2 regions of the Paraburkholderia sp. GAS348 genome follow, and region 2 is predicted to be linked to the other one. Evidence: riboswitches for the same ligand, from Rfam matches in the RefSeq annotation. Region 2 holds a riboswitch; the other holds the start of a gene.

Region 1 (6,297 bases), on a different contig from region 2:
GAACTTGTGCGCAGACAGGCGGAACACGACGGACTCGGCCTCGTGCTCTTCGTCGTTGCAAGGCGTGACGGTGATCGTGTCGCCCATGCCGTGTTCGGACCACAGCTTCTTTTCGAACAGCTTCGGGTTGTTCGCGATCACGTTGTTCGCGGCGGTGAGGATGCGCACTGTCGAACGGTAGTTCTGTTCGAGCTTGATCAGATGCAGCTTCGGAAAATCCTTGCTGAGCTGCCCAAGATTTTCGAGCGTTGCGCCGCGCCAGCCGTAGATTGCCTGATCGTCGTCGCCGACCGCCGTGAACGCCGCGCGCTTGCCGGCCAGCAGTTTCACCAACTCGTACTGGCACGCGTTGGTGTCCTGATACTCGTCGATCAGCAGATAGCGCAGCTTGTTCTGCCAGCGGTCACGCACCTGCTCGTTCTTCTCGAAGAGTTCAGCAGGCAGACGGATCAGGTCGTCGAAATCGACCGCCTGATAGGCATGCAGCGTCGCCACGTAGTTGCGATAGACGATCGCGGCCTGATGCTCGTCCTCGTTCGCGGCAATCGCGATCGCCTGCTCGGGCATGACCATGCCGTTCTTCCACAGCGAGATGATCGACTGGATCTTGCGGATGAAACCCTTGTCCGTCGAGCCGACCTGCTCCTGGATCATGCCGAAGCAGTCGTCCGAATCCATGATCGAGAACTGCGGCTTCAAACCGACGTGTTCCGCTTCCTGCCGCAGAATCTGCACGCCGAGCGAGTGGAAGGTGCAGACCGTCAACTGGTTGACGGGCACCTTACGGCCTTCCTTGCCGGGCGTGGTGAGCGTCTTGCCTTCGAGCAGCTTGCCCACGCGCTCGCGCATTTCCAACGCGGCCTTGTTCGTGAACGTGACGGCGGCAATGTGGCGCGGCTCGAAGCCTTTGGCCTCGATCAGGTGGGCGATTTTCTGCGTGATCACGCGCGTCTTGCCGCTGCCTGCGCCGGCGAGCACGAGACACGGACCGTCAAGATAACGGACCGCTTCATTTTGAGCGGGGTTCAGGCCTGCGGACATCGTCGGTGGATGGCTAATGCGGTTGAGGGCGCTTGGGTGCGGAATCGCGAGACCGAAGGCCCGGGGGCATGCTGCGCGGTACGGGCGGCTGGCTCGCGCGCCTCGGTGTGAGGGGCGTTCCGGCTCGCTGCGATCCGCGCGAGAGGAGCGATGTTAACACGGATGCCCGATGCTGATGCCGCGACAGACGCGCTGTCGAACGGCCAGGAAAGGGGGCCGCAATGGCAGCTCGCCCGACGACAAAAAACGGACGCTCAACCGGGCTGCCCCGAACGCGGCTGCAACTGCCGCCCGAGCGCCGCCGGACAGGCACCGCCGACAACCGCCCTCGCCAACGCTGACAGCCCGCCTTCGGGACATGCCACAATTACGCTGTTGCGCGCCGTCGCCGCGGTGGCAAAACGGCGCGCCGTTTTTGCAGGAAGACACGCATGTCCGCATCGCTGAAGATTGGATTGATGGGTTACGGTTTTGCTGGCGCGACCTTTCATGCGCCGGTGATCGAGCACTGCGGGCGAGCGAGCATCGCGGCCATCGCGACGAGTCAGCCCGAGCACGCGCTGGCCGATTACCCGCACGCGAAGGTGGTGGCCGATCTCGACGCCCTGCTGGCGCTCGAGGAAATCGACTGCGTCGTGATCGCGACGCCCAATGACACGCACTTCGACCTGGCGCGCCGCACGCTGGAGGCGGGCAAGCACGTGGTGGTCGACAAGCCGGTCACGCTGACCGCCGCCGACGCCCACACGCTCGCGAACATCGCGCTCGCCCGGGGCAAGCGGTTCGTGCCCTTTCACAACCGCCGCTGGGACGGTGATTTTCTGACCGTGCGGGATCTGCTGGCCGGCAGAGAGTTGGGGCGCATCACGCACTACGAATCGCATTTCGACCGTTTCCGGCCGGAGGTTCGGCAGCGTTGGCGCGAGGAAGCCTCGCGCGGCGGCGGTTTGCTATTCGATCTTGGGCCGCACCTGATCGATCAGGCATTGGCGTTGTTCGGCGCACCGCAAACCGTGTCCGCGACGGTTCGGACCCATCGCGACCAGGCCAGCGCGCCGGACTACGTGCATATTCAGCTTGGCTACGGCGAGTTCGAAGTGGTGTTGCATGCAAGCGCACTGACTGCGCTAGTCGCGCCAAGGTTTGCGATTCACGGCACGCAGGGGAGCTATGTGAAATACGGGCTCGATACGCAGGAAGATCAGTTGAAAGCCGGCTTGCGGCCCGGCGACGAGGGATTCGGCGCCGGCAATGCGGCGGGGGTGCTGCGCGCGCTCGAAGGCGATCAGGAAGTGGAGCGGGCGGTGCCTACGCGCAATGGGGAATACGTCGGCTTTTATATTGCCTTGGCGGATGCCATTCAGAACGGCGTGAAATTCCCGGTCAGCGCTCAGGATGCGGTCGACGTGATGACGATCATCGAGCTTGCCGCCCGGAGTTCGGAAGAAGGCGTCCGGCTGCCGTTTGAGCGTCTTCGCTGACTTTTTGCCTAAGGGGCGCTTTCTGGCTATCGGGCGGTGGCATGCGAACCATGCCGCCGCCAAAGGCAAAGAGCCTGACAGCCCCGAAAGGAACATAACGTTACAAATAACCCCGCCTCCGCGGTCAGCGCGAATCCCCAGCAATCCGTTGCTACCCCAGTAGCACCACAAAACGACAACGACTTCCGGAGAGTCCATGCCCCGTATCGTCCGCGCAGTAGCAGCATGCGCATTGCTCAGCTCCCTCGCCGCCTGCGTGGTGGCGCCCCAGCAACCCGCGCCGGCGCCGCGCCCTAATCCGCAGCAGATCGCGGATCAGCGCCTCAACCAGGTCAATGGCCGGATCGACAACCTGAGCCGCCGCATCGACGCTCACGTCAACCAAGGCTACTACCCGCCCCCGCAAGGCGGCGCCCTGCATCACCGTCTGGACGTGATCCGCCAGGAAGCCCACGACATGGCCGCTCAACACGGCGGCGGCCTGTCCGGCGACGAACAGCGCGTGCTGAACCAGGAACTGGACAACGCGGCGCACGCCATCGGCGAATAATCGCGCGGGTTCCGGCACTGCAGCAAAGAAGCGCGGGCATCACGTCCCGCGCTTTTTTTCGATATTTGCGAACCCGCAACGCCAACCGCCGTGCCCCTTGCGAGCCTTTATTTGACAAGCCCCCGGCCCTCGCGTACATTCGCCGCACGCGTCGGGAGAGCGTGCTGGCCGCAGAAAATCGCAGGCCGCGCCGCCGAAGGGGCACACCCGCAAACTCTCAGGCAAAAGGACCGGCCGCGTCGAAAAACCCGCCTCATGGCAGAGGTTTTTCGCACTCTGGAGAGCGGCAGTAGCCGTCTGCGTCGTGTATGCGCCGTATACATCGAGCAGATTCTGGCAAGCTGCCCACCGAAGGGGCGCGCGCTTAACCGTAGCGATGGTGGCTTCAACATCGTACGGCAGCGCAATCTCTCAGGTATCGAGGACAGAGGGGTCATGCAACGCAATCGCTCGCAGCCGGCAGGCCGCGAGGCGTCGTGCCGCATGGCCTTTTTTGTTTCGCGAGACGCCCGAGGCCCCATGACCGAACTCAAACACACCCCGCTCAACGCCACCCATCGTGCGCTCAACGCCCGCATGGTCGATTTCGGCGGCTGGGACATGCCCGTCAACTACGGCTCGCAGATCGACGAACACCGCGCCGTGCGCACCGACGCCGGCATGTTCGACGTCTCGCATATGTGCGTCGTCGATTTCGCCGGCGAGCGCGTGCGCGCCTTCTTCGAATACGCGCTCGCCAACAACGTCGCCAAGCTGCAAACGCCGGGCCGCGCGCTTTACTCCTGTCTGCTGAACCCGAATGGCGGTGTGATCGACGATCTGATCGTCTATTACTTCGGCGAAAATCACTTTCGCGTGGTCGTCAACGCCGGCACCGCCGATAAAGACATCGCCTGGTTCGGCCAGCTCAACGCCGAAGGCAGCTTCGGCCTCACCATCACGCCGCGCCGCGATTACGCGATCGTCGCCGTGCAAGGTCCGAACGCCCGCGAAAAAGTCTGGCAAACCGTGCCAACGGCGCAAGCCGCCACTGAAGCATTGAAGCCATTCAACGCCGCGCGCATCGAAGACACGCCGTTCGGCGAACTCACCGTCGCCCGCACCGGCTACACCGGCGAAGACGGCTTCGAAATCATCGTCCCGGCGGATCACGTCGAAGCGCTGTGGAACGCACTGCAGGTCCAAGGCGTGCGCCCGGCAGGTCTTGGCGCGCGCGACACGCTGCGTCTCGAAGCCGGCATGAACCTGTACGGCCAGGATATGGACGACAACGTCTCGCCGCTCGACGCCGGCCTCGCCTGGACTGTCGATCTGACCTCGCCGCGCGACTTCGTCGGCAAGGGCAAGCTCGAAGCCAACGGCTCGCAGGCCGCATTCGTCGGTCTGATCCTGCTGAAGGAAAACGGCAAGGCGGCAGGCGTGCTGCGCGCTCACCAGAAAGTCGTCACGCCGCAGGGCGAAGGCGAGATCACCAGCGGTACTTTTTCACCCACGATGCAGGAATCGATCGCCTTTGCGCGTGTGCCGAAAGGCGTGCAGCCGGGCGACACCGTTCACGTCCAGATTCGTGACAAAAACGTACCCGCAAGCGTGGTAAAACTGCCGTTCGTACGCAACGGCAAAGTGCTGGCGATTTAAGCAGCCGGCGCGTGCGTCACCTTTTTGAAACACTACCGAATAACACCGCATAGGAGCATCCGATGAGCATCCCGGCCGATCTGAAATACACCGAATCGCACGAGTGGGTCCGCACCGAAGCGGACGGCACGCTGACGGTCGGCATCACCGACCACGCGCAGGAAGCGCTCGGCGACATCGTCTTCTTCGAAGTCCAGGAACTGGGCAAGACCGTCAACGCTGGCGACACCGTCGCCGTGATCGAATCGGTGAAAGCCGCTTCCGATATCTACGCGCCGGTCTCGGGCGAAATCATCGAAGCGAACCCGGCCGTCGCCGACACGCCGGATGGCGTCAACAGCGCGCCGTACGAGAACTGGCTCTTCAAGATCAAGCCGGCTGCGGACGCATCGCAGGATCGCCTGATCGATGCAGACGCGTACGCAAAGTCCGTCGGCGCCTGATTCACCGCAAGTTGCACCATTACGTTTAAACCCGACAGGCGCGGCGCGTCCGATTCGACAGTCGAACGGACGCCCGCACCGCCAGGAACACCTCATGAAGCTCGAACACCCGGATCGTCTGATGAACCGCACTCCTCTCTCGCTCGCCGCGCTCGAAGTGCATGACGCCTTCGCCGAACGGCACATCGGCCCCGATTCGGCCGACCAGCACGCGATGCTCGAAGCCCTCGGCTTTGCGTCGCGCGCCGCGCTGATCGACGCCGTCATTCCGAAGACGATCCGCCGCAGCGAAACACTGCCGCTCGGCCCCTTCGCGCAGCCGAAGAGCGAAGCGGAAGCGCTCGCCGCGCTGCGTGAGCTGGCGGACAAGAACCAGGTGTTCCGCTCGTACATCGGGCAGGGCTATTACAACGCGCACACGCCGACGGTGATCCTGCGTAACGTGCTCGAAAATCCGGCGTGGTACACCGCGTACACGCCGTATCAGCCGGAAATCTCGCAGGGCCGTCTGGAAGCGCTGCTGAACTTCCAGCAGATGATCGTCGACCTCACCGGTCTGGCGATCTCGAACGCCTCGCTGCTCGACGAAGCCACCGCCGCCGCCGAAGCAATGACGCTGCTGCAACGCGTCGGCAAGCCGAAGTCGAACGTGTTTTACGTCGCCGACGACGTGCTGCCGCAAACCATCGAAGTGGTGAAGACGCGCGCCACGCCGGTCGGCATTGAAGTGAAAGTGGGCCCGGCTGCGGAAGCGGCGAACGCGAATGCGTTCGGCGTGCTGCTGCAATACCCAGGCGTGAACGGCGATGTGCGCGACTACCGCGCACTCGCTGAAGCGATCCATGCAGCAGGCGGCCACGTGGTAGTCGCCGCCGATCTGCTCGCGCTGACCGTGTTGACGCCGCCGGGCGAATGGGGCGCGGACGTGGCCGTCGGCAACACGCAGCGTTTCGGCGTGCCGGTCGGTTTCGGCGGCCCGCACGCGGCTTACCTCGCCGTGCGCGACGAATTCAAGCGTCAGATGCCGGGCCGTCTCGTCGGCGTGACCGTCGACGCGCAAGGCAACCCCGCGCTGCGTCTCGCGCTGCAAACGCGCGAACAACATATCCGCCGCGAGAAAGCGACCTCGAACGTGTGTACCGCG
Region 2 (6,297 bases):
GAGCAGTCGCACAATCGAACAATCGAGCGGGCGCTAGCCACCGTTCGGGCCGGCAATCGAATCGGCCGCTCCACACTCCACGCCACGACAATCTGCGCGCGCCTGGCTATCACGCGAAAGGCTATATCAACACGCTTGGTTTTATCGTCGTGTGGTCTGAAATGCCTGTTACGCCGAACAGGCGGGAGACGTCTTCGAGTGCTGCGGTTCTTTGTTGCTCGCGGTGAAGTTCGCCTAGCAGGCTGATGCGGCCGTGTAAGACTTTGACATGCAGGACGTTTGGGGGAAGGGCTGCATCCCAGGCTAGGCGCCTGATCGCTTCTGCGGCGATCTGTCCATCGGTGAGGTGCGTGCTTGCGTTGCTGCGCGCGGCGGAGCGGGAGCTAGCCATGGAGATTCCCTCGAGAGGGGACAGCGATTGGACAACACTAGCAGATGTCAAGGCCAACGCCACAAAAGCACAGACCAACAAGCGCCGCGCAGGCAAAAACAAGACCTATTGAATAGACCCAGCCACGACCTGCGCCGTAGCCGCCGACAACGTCCACCCCAAATGCCCATGCCCGGTGTTATAAAAGACGCCGCGCCGTTTCCCGCGCCCCACCTTCGGCAACATACTCGGCAGCATAGGCCGTAACCCAGCCCATGGAATCACCTTCGAAGTCGACACCTCAGGAAAATACCGTCGAGTCCAGTCGACCAAAGGCGCGATCCGATCCGACCGAATATCCCGATTGAACCCATTGATCTCCGCCGTGCCGGCGACCCGAAACCGATCCACGCCGAGCCGGCTAGTCACGATCTTCGCGCTATCGTCGAGCAGACTCACCCACGGCGCGCGCTGCTGGCTCACTTCATCGTCGAGGCAAACGGTGATCGAATAGCCCTTCACCGGGTAGACATTCACGTGATCGCCCAGCATTGCCGCAAAATCGCGGCTCTTTACACCGGCACACACCACGATCTGCTCAAAAGCAAACTGCTGCGGCTCACCGGCCAGATTCACGCTCAGCGAAAACCGCCCCTCAGCCGGCTGTTCGATAGCCGTAATTTCCGCATCGTAATGAAACTCCACGCCATGCCGCGCGCACGCCTCTGCAAGCCCACGTGTGAACTTGTGAATATCGCCAGTCGAATCCGAAGGCGTAAAAAAACCGCCAAAAAAATCACCCTGCAGCGTAGGCTCGATCGCATGCAACTCGCTCGACGTCACCGGATTCCGGTCCAGGCCGCCTTCGCGCAGCAATTCATTCACCTTGCTCGCGGCATCGAATTCCTTGCGCGTCTTATAGATGTGCAAAATGCCGCGCCGCTCCAGATCGAAGTCGATCCCCTCGCGCTCGGCGATCGAAAACAGATGCTCACGCGCTGCAATCGCGAGCCGCACCGTTTCGACGGTGTTCGCGCGATAGCGCGGAATCTGCCGTAAAAATTCGCCCATCCACGAATACTTGTGCCACGTGGGCATCGGATTGAGCAGCAGCGGGGCGTCGCGCGTGAGCATCCAGCGCAAGCCCTTCAGCACGGTGGCCGCACTGTTCCAGACTTCCGCATTGCTGGCGGACAGTTGGCCACCGTTGGCGAACGAGGTCTCCATCGCCGCATAGCGATGACGTTCGAACACGGTGACGTGGTGGCCGCGCTGCGCCAGGGCGTGAGCAGTCGTGACGCCGGTAATGCCGGCGCCGATAATGGCGATTCTTGACATGACATGATCCAGAGTAGTTGAGCATCACCGGTGTCGATTTCGTATCGAAACCGGCGTCGATGCCCCATCTGTTCATGTACCTGAGAGTTTCTTCCCGTGAGCATACGCGCGCGACGTAAGCGGTATGCGGGGAATCCCCTTCGGTGGGCGCGCACGGCGCCGCTCTCCAGATGTTCCAGCTGCGCGGTCCTTTTGCCTGAGAGTTTCCGGGGCGGTTGCTCCGTCGGCGTCGTCACAAACCTCTGACGATCTCTCCCGCGCTGCGATGCAGAACGGCTCGACGATACCGGGCAAAAGTCTTCGCCGCAAGTGTTTCCTGCAATGCAGCGCCCCATCGGCCCGGTACCGCGCCATATGGAACGGCAGTTCCGGCCACAAACGCGATGACCGCCGTTCAACTGCCGGCGTGGGTTTTTCAGGTCCGGATAGAGGGCTTGAAGCGGCGACATCGGCTATATTGGGTGGCGTTGCCCGACTTCAATTCACAGAGGAGACCGCCGTGCCCGCTGTCACAACCCTGCTCGCCTTCGCCCTGGTCTCGTTCGGCATGGTGCTCACGCCCGGCCCGAACATGATCTATCTGATCTCGAGATCGCTCTGCCAGGGGCGGCGCGCCGGACTCGTGTCGCTCGGCGGCGTCGCGCTCGGCTATGTGTTCTACGTGTTTTGCGCGGCGTTCGGTATCACGGCGCTGCTGTTGACGGTGCCTTACGCGTACGACGCGTTGCGATTCGGCGGCGCACTTTACCTGCTGTATCTGGCGTGGCAAGCGGTCAAGCCGGGCGGCCGCTCGCCGTTCCAGGTGCGCGACCTGCCGCACGACAGCCGCCGCAAGCTGTTCACGATGGGCCTCGTGACAAACCTCGCGAATCCAAAGATCGCCGTGATGTATCTGTCGCTGCTGCCGCAATTCATTTCACCGGAGCACGGCAGCGTGCTCACGCAGTCGATCGCGCTGGGCTGCGTGCAGATTGTTATCGCCGTCACGATCAATGCGCTGATTGCGAGCACGGCGGGTTCGATTGCCGGGTTTCTCGCTGGGCGGCCAGTGTGGCTGCTGGTGCAACGCTGGCTGATGGGCACCGTGCTCGCCGGTCTGGCCGTGCGGATCGCGCTGGACGCGCGCCGTTAAACCACATATCGAAGACTCGCCTGAGCCTGAGCAGCGGGCGCCCTGGCCACATCATGCTCATAGCGTCTTTTACATGAGTGTGGATATTCATCAACGAAACAGACATGCGCTTCGAGGAATGCGGACGCGTTCGGGACACACTCGGCCATTGCGGAGATTCGTACACCGCGAGCGGCCGGGGCGTTTATCATAGTGCCCACAAACTAAAACCTGCCGCCCGGCTGTGCCACGGTAATGCACACCCTCCACGAGACCAGGCGGCGCATGCGGCGACATCCTCCATGAACTCCACTCCCGACGCTGTTTCCCGTCCCTCAATCCGCGCTTTGACCTTGCTTGAAGGGCGCGTGCTTGGCGTGTTAGTCGAAAAGCAACACACCGTGCCGGACAGTTATCCGCTTTCGCTGAACGCGCTGACCTTGGGCTGCAATCAGAAGACCGGCCGCACACCCGTGATGAATGCGACCGAAGCCGAGGTGCTGACCGCCATCGACGGCTTGAAGCGCCTGAGCCTGGTGATGGAGGGCAGCAGCAGCCGCGTGCCGCGCTTCGAGCACAACATGAATCGGGTATTGGGCTTGCCAAGTCAGTCGGCGGCCTTGCTGACCACATTGCTGCTGCGCGGTCCGCAGACGGCGGCCGAGTTGCGCTTGAACAGCGCGCGCCTGCATGGATTTGCCGACATCTCGTCGGTCGAGGCGTTTCTCGACGAGTTGGCTGCCAACGACCCGCCGCGGGTAGCGAAGCTGGCCCGCACGCCGGGCGAGCGCGAAAATCGCTGGGCGCATCTGCTATGCGGCGAAGTCAGCGCGAGTGATCTGGCACAGCCGGGCGGGGAAGATGAGCTCGTGCCCTTGTCGGCGTTCGAGGCGGTAAAAGCCGAACAGAAGCGGCTTGCCGATGAGGTGAGCCGGCTTCAGGTGGTGGTGCGGCGCATGGCTGCCGAGTTGGGAATTGAAGTTGAAGAGCTTGGCACAGGGGATTGAAGCTTGATTGGCTTTCCGCGCGCCGCGAGCGTGCGAAAAGCCAGAAACTAGAACTTGTAGTTCACCGAAGCGAGTGTGTTGAGCTCGAATCTTTTTTCGGTAATCGGGCTATTCGCCGCGTCGTGCTCCAGTCGCCCGAAGGTAGCGGAAACCGACCCATTCCAGTGTTTGGAAAAGTCGTAAGTCACCATGGCGTTCATATGGACGTCCCGCACCCCGGCACTGGTGCTATACGTGGGCAGTCCTGACGCGGCGCTCTGCTGCCCGGACACGCCGAAGAACGTCCGCGTATAGGTCGCGTTCGCCCAGGTAAAGCCTGGGCCCACCGAGAACAACCAGCCGCCAACCGGCGCGGAAGCCACGAAATCCGTGCTGACCGTCGTCCCCTGGTGATTCCCGGCGATATCCTGGTACAACGCCACCGAACCGGTAAACGCCCACCACGTGTAGTCAGCGAAAAGCTTCAGTTTCGGACCGCCATTCACGTTGCCAAGTCCATGCAGGCGCGGATCGTCGGACTCCTTGCGAGTCTGGAAGTCGAAACTCAGCGCCGCGCCCACGTGATAGGCAGGACCGTGCAGTACGTTGACGCCGAGCACGTCAGGGCCCTGCGAGAAAATCCGGTCGTCATAGGAGATGTCCAGCGCAGGGAATGGGAATACGCTCAACTGTCGCGATCCCGGGTACTTGGGCGTGATCACCACGCCAGGTCCCACGCCGATTTTCCATTTGCTGTCGGTGGCCGCGCCCGTGCTCGCGTCAGTGGTCGCGTTCGGACTTGCATCCTCCGCGTAGGCTGCGCGCGCTGTGCAAAGGCCGAGTGCAGCGGCGAGCAGCAGTGACATGCGTGCGGATTTGCCGAACCGGACGGCGGTATGCAGCGGCGCGCGCGCGGCCTGGCCGTTTCTCTGCGTCGAATGCGTCGAATGCGTGGTAGGCGCCGTCATGCGCGCGCCTTGCCAAGCGCCGCAAGTTGCCTAAGGCGCCGCGCCAGCGCCTTCGAGACGACCTGTTGCTTGCCGCTATCGTCGCCGCTATGGGCAACTTCGCTCTCGCGCAGAAATAGCGCGGTTTCGCGCGCGACGATTTCGCGCTCGTTATCTGACGTAATCATGTGATACGAATCATCCAGCCAGATTGTGCGTAAAAAGGCAGCGCCGATATTCGCGGCGACAAACCGGGCATTGCGGGGACTCGAGGTCTCATCGTCGATCGCGTGGACAATCAGGCAATCGGTCTTGATGTCGCGCACCTGCGTGCGCACGCTCGCGGCGAGGCGGCTTGCCTGGCGCAATGCCGGCAATGAAATCGTCGACGGACCGACCTCGCTGAAGTCGCTGCGCTGCATGGCGCGGGCGATCTTCGCTCGGAGCGCTTCGTTGCGCAAGCCGAACGGTGCTTCCTCGCGGTAGCGCCAGCGTTTGCGCATCGGCGTGAAGTACGCCCAGTTGAGCAGGAAACGATACCAGGGGATCGCCCAGCCGTCGTAAGAGAGCGTCAGCGACAACAGCACGAGCGATTGCGCCGCTGGACGGCGATGCGCCAGCGCCAGCGCCAACGCCGCACCGATCGACAACCCGCAGATCGAGACGCGTGCAAAGCGCGCGGCCAACGCGTCGTACTCGCGCACGGCGGCCTCGAGCCAGACCTCCATTGCCGCTTCTTGGGAGCCTGCGCTGTAGCCGGGCAGAACCGGCGCGCAGGTGGTGAAGCCCTCGGCGTTCAGATAGCGCGCGAGAAAACGTAATTCGAGCGGCGAGCTTGACAGGCCGTGCAGCATCAGCACGGCATGATCGTCGCCGGGTAAGAAGAGACTCGTCGGCTGGCTCATGGATCAGGCCCCGATCCGCAGCACGAGGAACTCGCCGGCATGGGTGGTGAACCGTTCGCACACGCACTCGGTCAGCTTCAACGCGCCATCGCCGATCTTGAGGCGCACGCGATGGCTGCCGGGCCACAGCGCCTTGCTGAGCCGCTGGATGTCTTCGTGATCGACGTCGGCAAAGCGCGGGCCCGGCGCGATTTCGTTGGGCAGACGGGGCAGCACACCTTGCCGCTTGAGGTCGTCCGCCGGTTGCAGCGCGTTGCGCTCGAGCGCCTGAATGAAAATGAAGGTCCTGTGATGATGCGACAGATGGCGCAGCAGCCGGTGCGTTTCGTCGACGGCGCGGCGTGCGAGCAGGCGTTCGTTGTCGTGACGCAGCAGCATTTCATAGCGCGATTGCGCAACCGATGCGATCAGTTCCGCACGAAACTGCGCGCGGCGCAGGCGTTCGATCAATATGATGACGAGCAGCGTCACCAACGGATACGAGACCAGCAGGACCAGGTCGGCGCGATCGAATACGGCGATGGTTGCGTAGGGCGGGACGAACAGATAGTCGGCGATACCCAAGCCGAGCAACATAACCCCGAGCGCCGGCGCCAGGCCGCAAAAATACTCGACCAGTGCCGCCGCGATACAGAACGCG

What was found. A riboswitch is a leader RNA that binds a small molecule or an ion and turns the genes downstream of it on or off. The one in region 2 is predicted to bind glycine.
Region 1: linked by a shared signal. The riboswitch ahead of gcvT (glycine cleavage system aminomethyltransferase GcvT) and the one ahead of P3T22_RS23455 (D-amino acid dehydrogenase) in region 2 are both predicted to bind glycine.

The regions. Positions count from the first base shown of each region.
Region 1 covers NZ_JBNPVT010000010.1:19,923-26,219, forward strand. Annotated here, with positions in the region: gene P3T22_RS18255 (UvrD-helicase domain-containing protein) at 1-1,041, opposite strand, end outside; gene P3T22_RS18260 (oxidoreductase) at 1,473-2,522, shown strand; gene P3T22_RS18265 (hypothetical protein) at 2,719-3,072, shown strand; glycine riboswitch at 3,215-3,316, shown strand; glycine riboswitch at 3,339-3,510, shown strand; gene gcvT (glycine cleavage system aminomethyltransferase GcvT) at 3,592-4,710, shown strand; gene gcvH (glycine cleavage system protein GcvH) at 4,773-5,153, shown strand; gene gcvP (aminomethyl-transferring glycine dehydrogenase) at 5,248-6,297, shown strand, end outside.
Region 2 covers NZ_JBNPVT010000016.1:46,913-53,209, reverse strand. Annotated here, with positions in the region: gene P3T22_RS23460 (BON domain-containing protein) at 122-391, opposite strand; gene P3T22_RS23455 (D-amino acid dehydrogenase) at 497-1,708, opposite strand; glycine riboswitch at 1,883-1,976, opposite strand; gene P3T22_RS23450 (LysE family translocator) at 2,208-2,840, shown strand; gene P3T22_RS23445 (YceH family protein) at 3,122-3,826, shown strand; gene P3T22_RS23440 (MipA/OmpV family protein) at 3,874-4,671, opposite strand; gene P3T22_RS23435 (alpha/beta hydrolase) at 4,770-5,657, opposite strand; gene P3T22_RS23430 (DUF4118 domain-containing protein) at 5,661-6,297, opposite strand, start outside.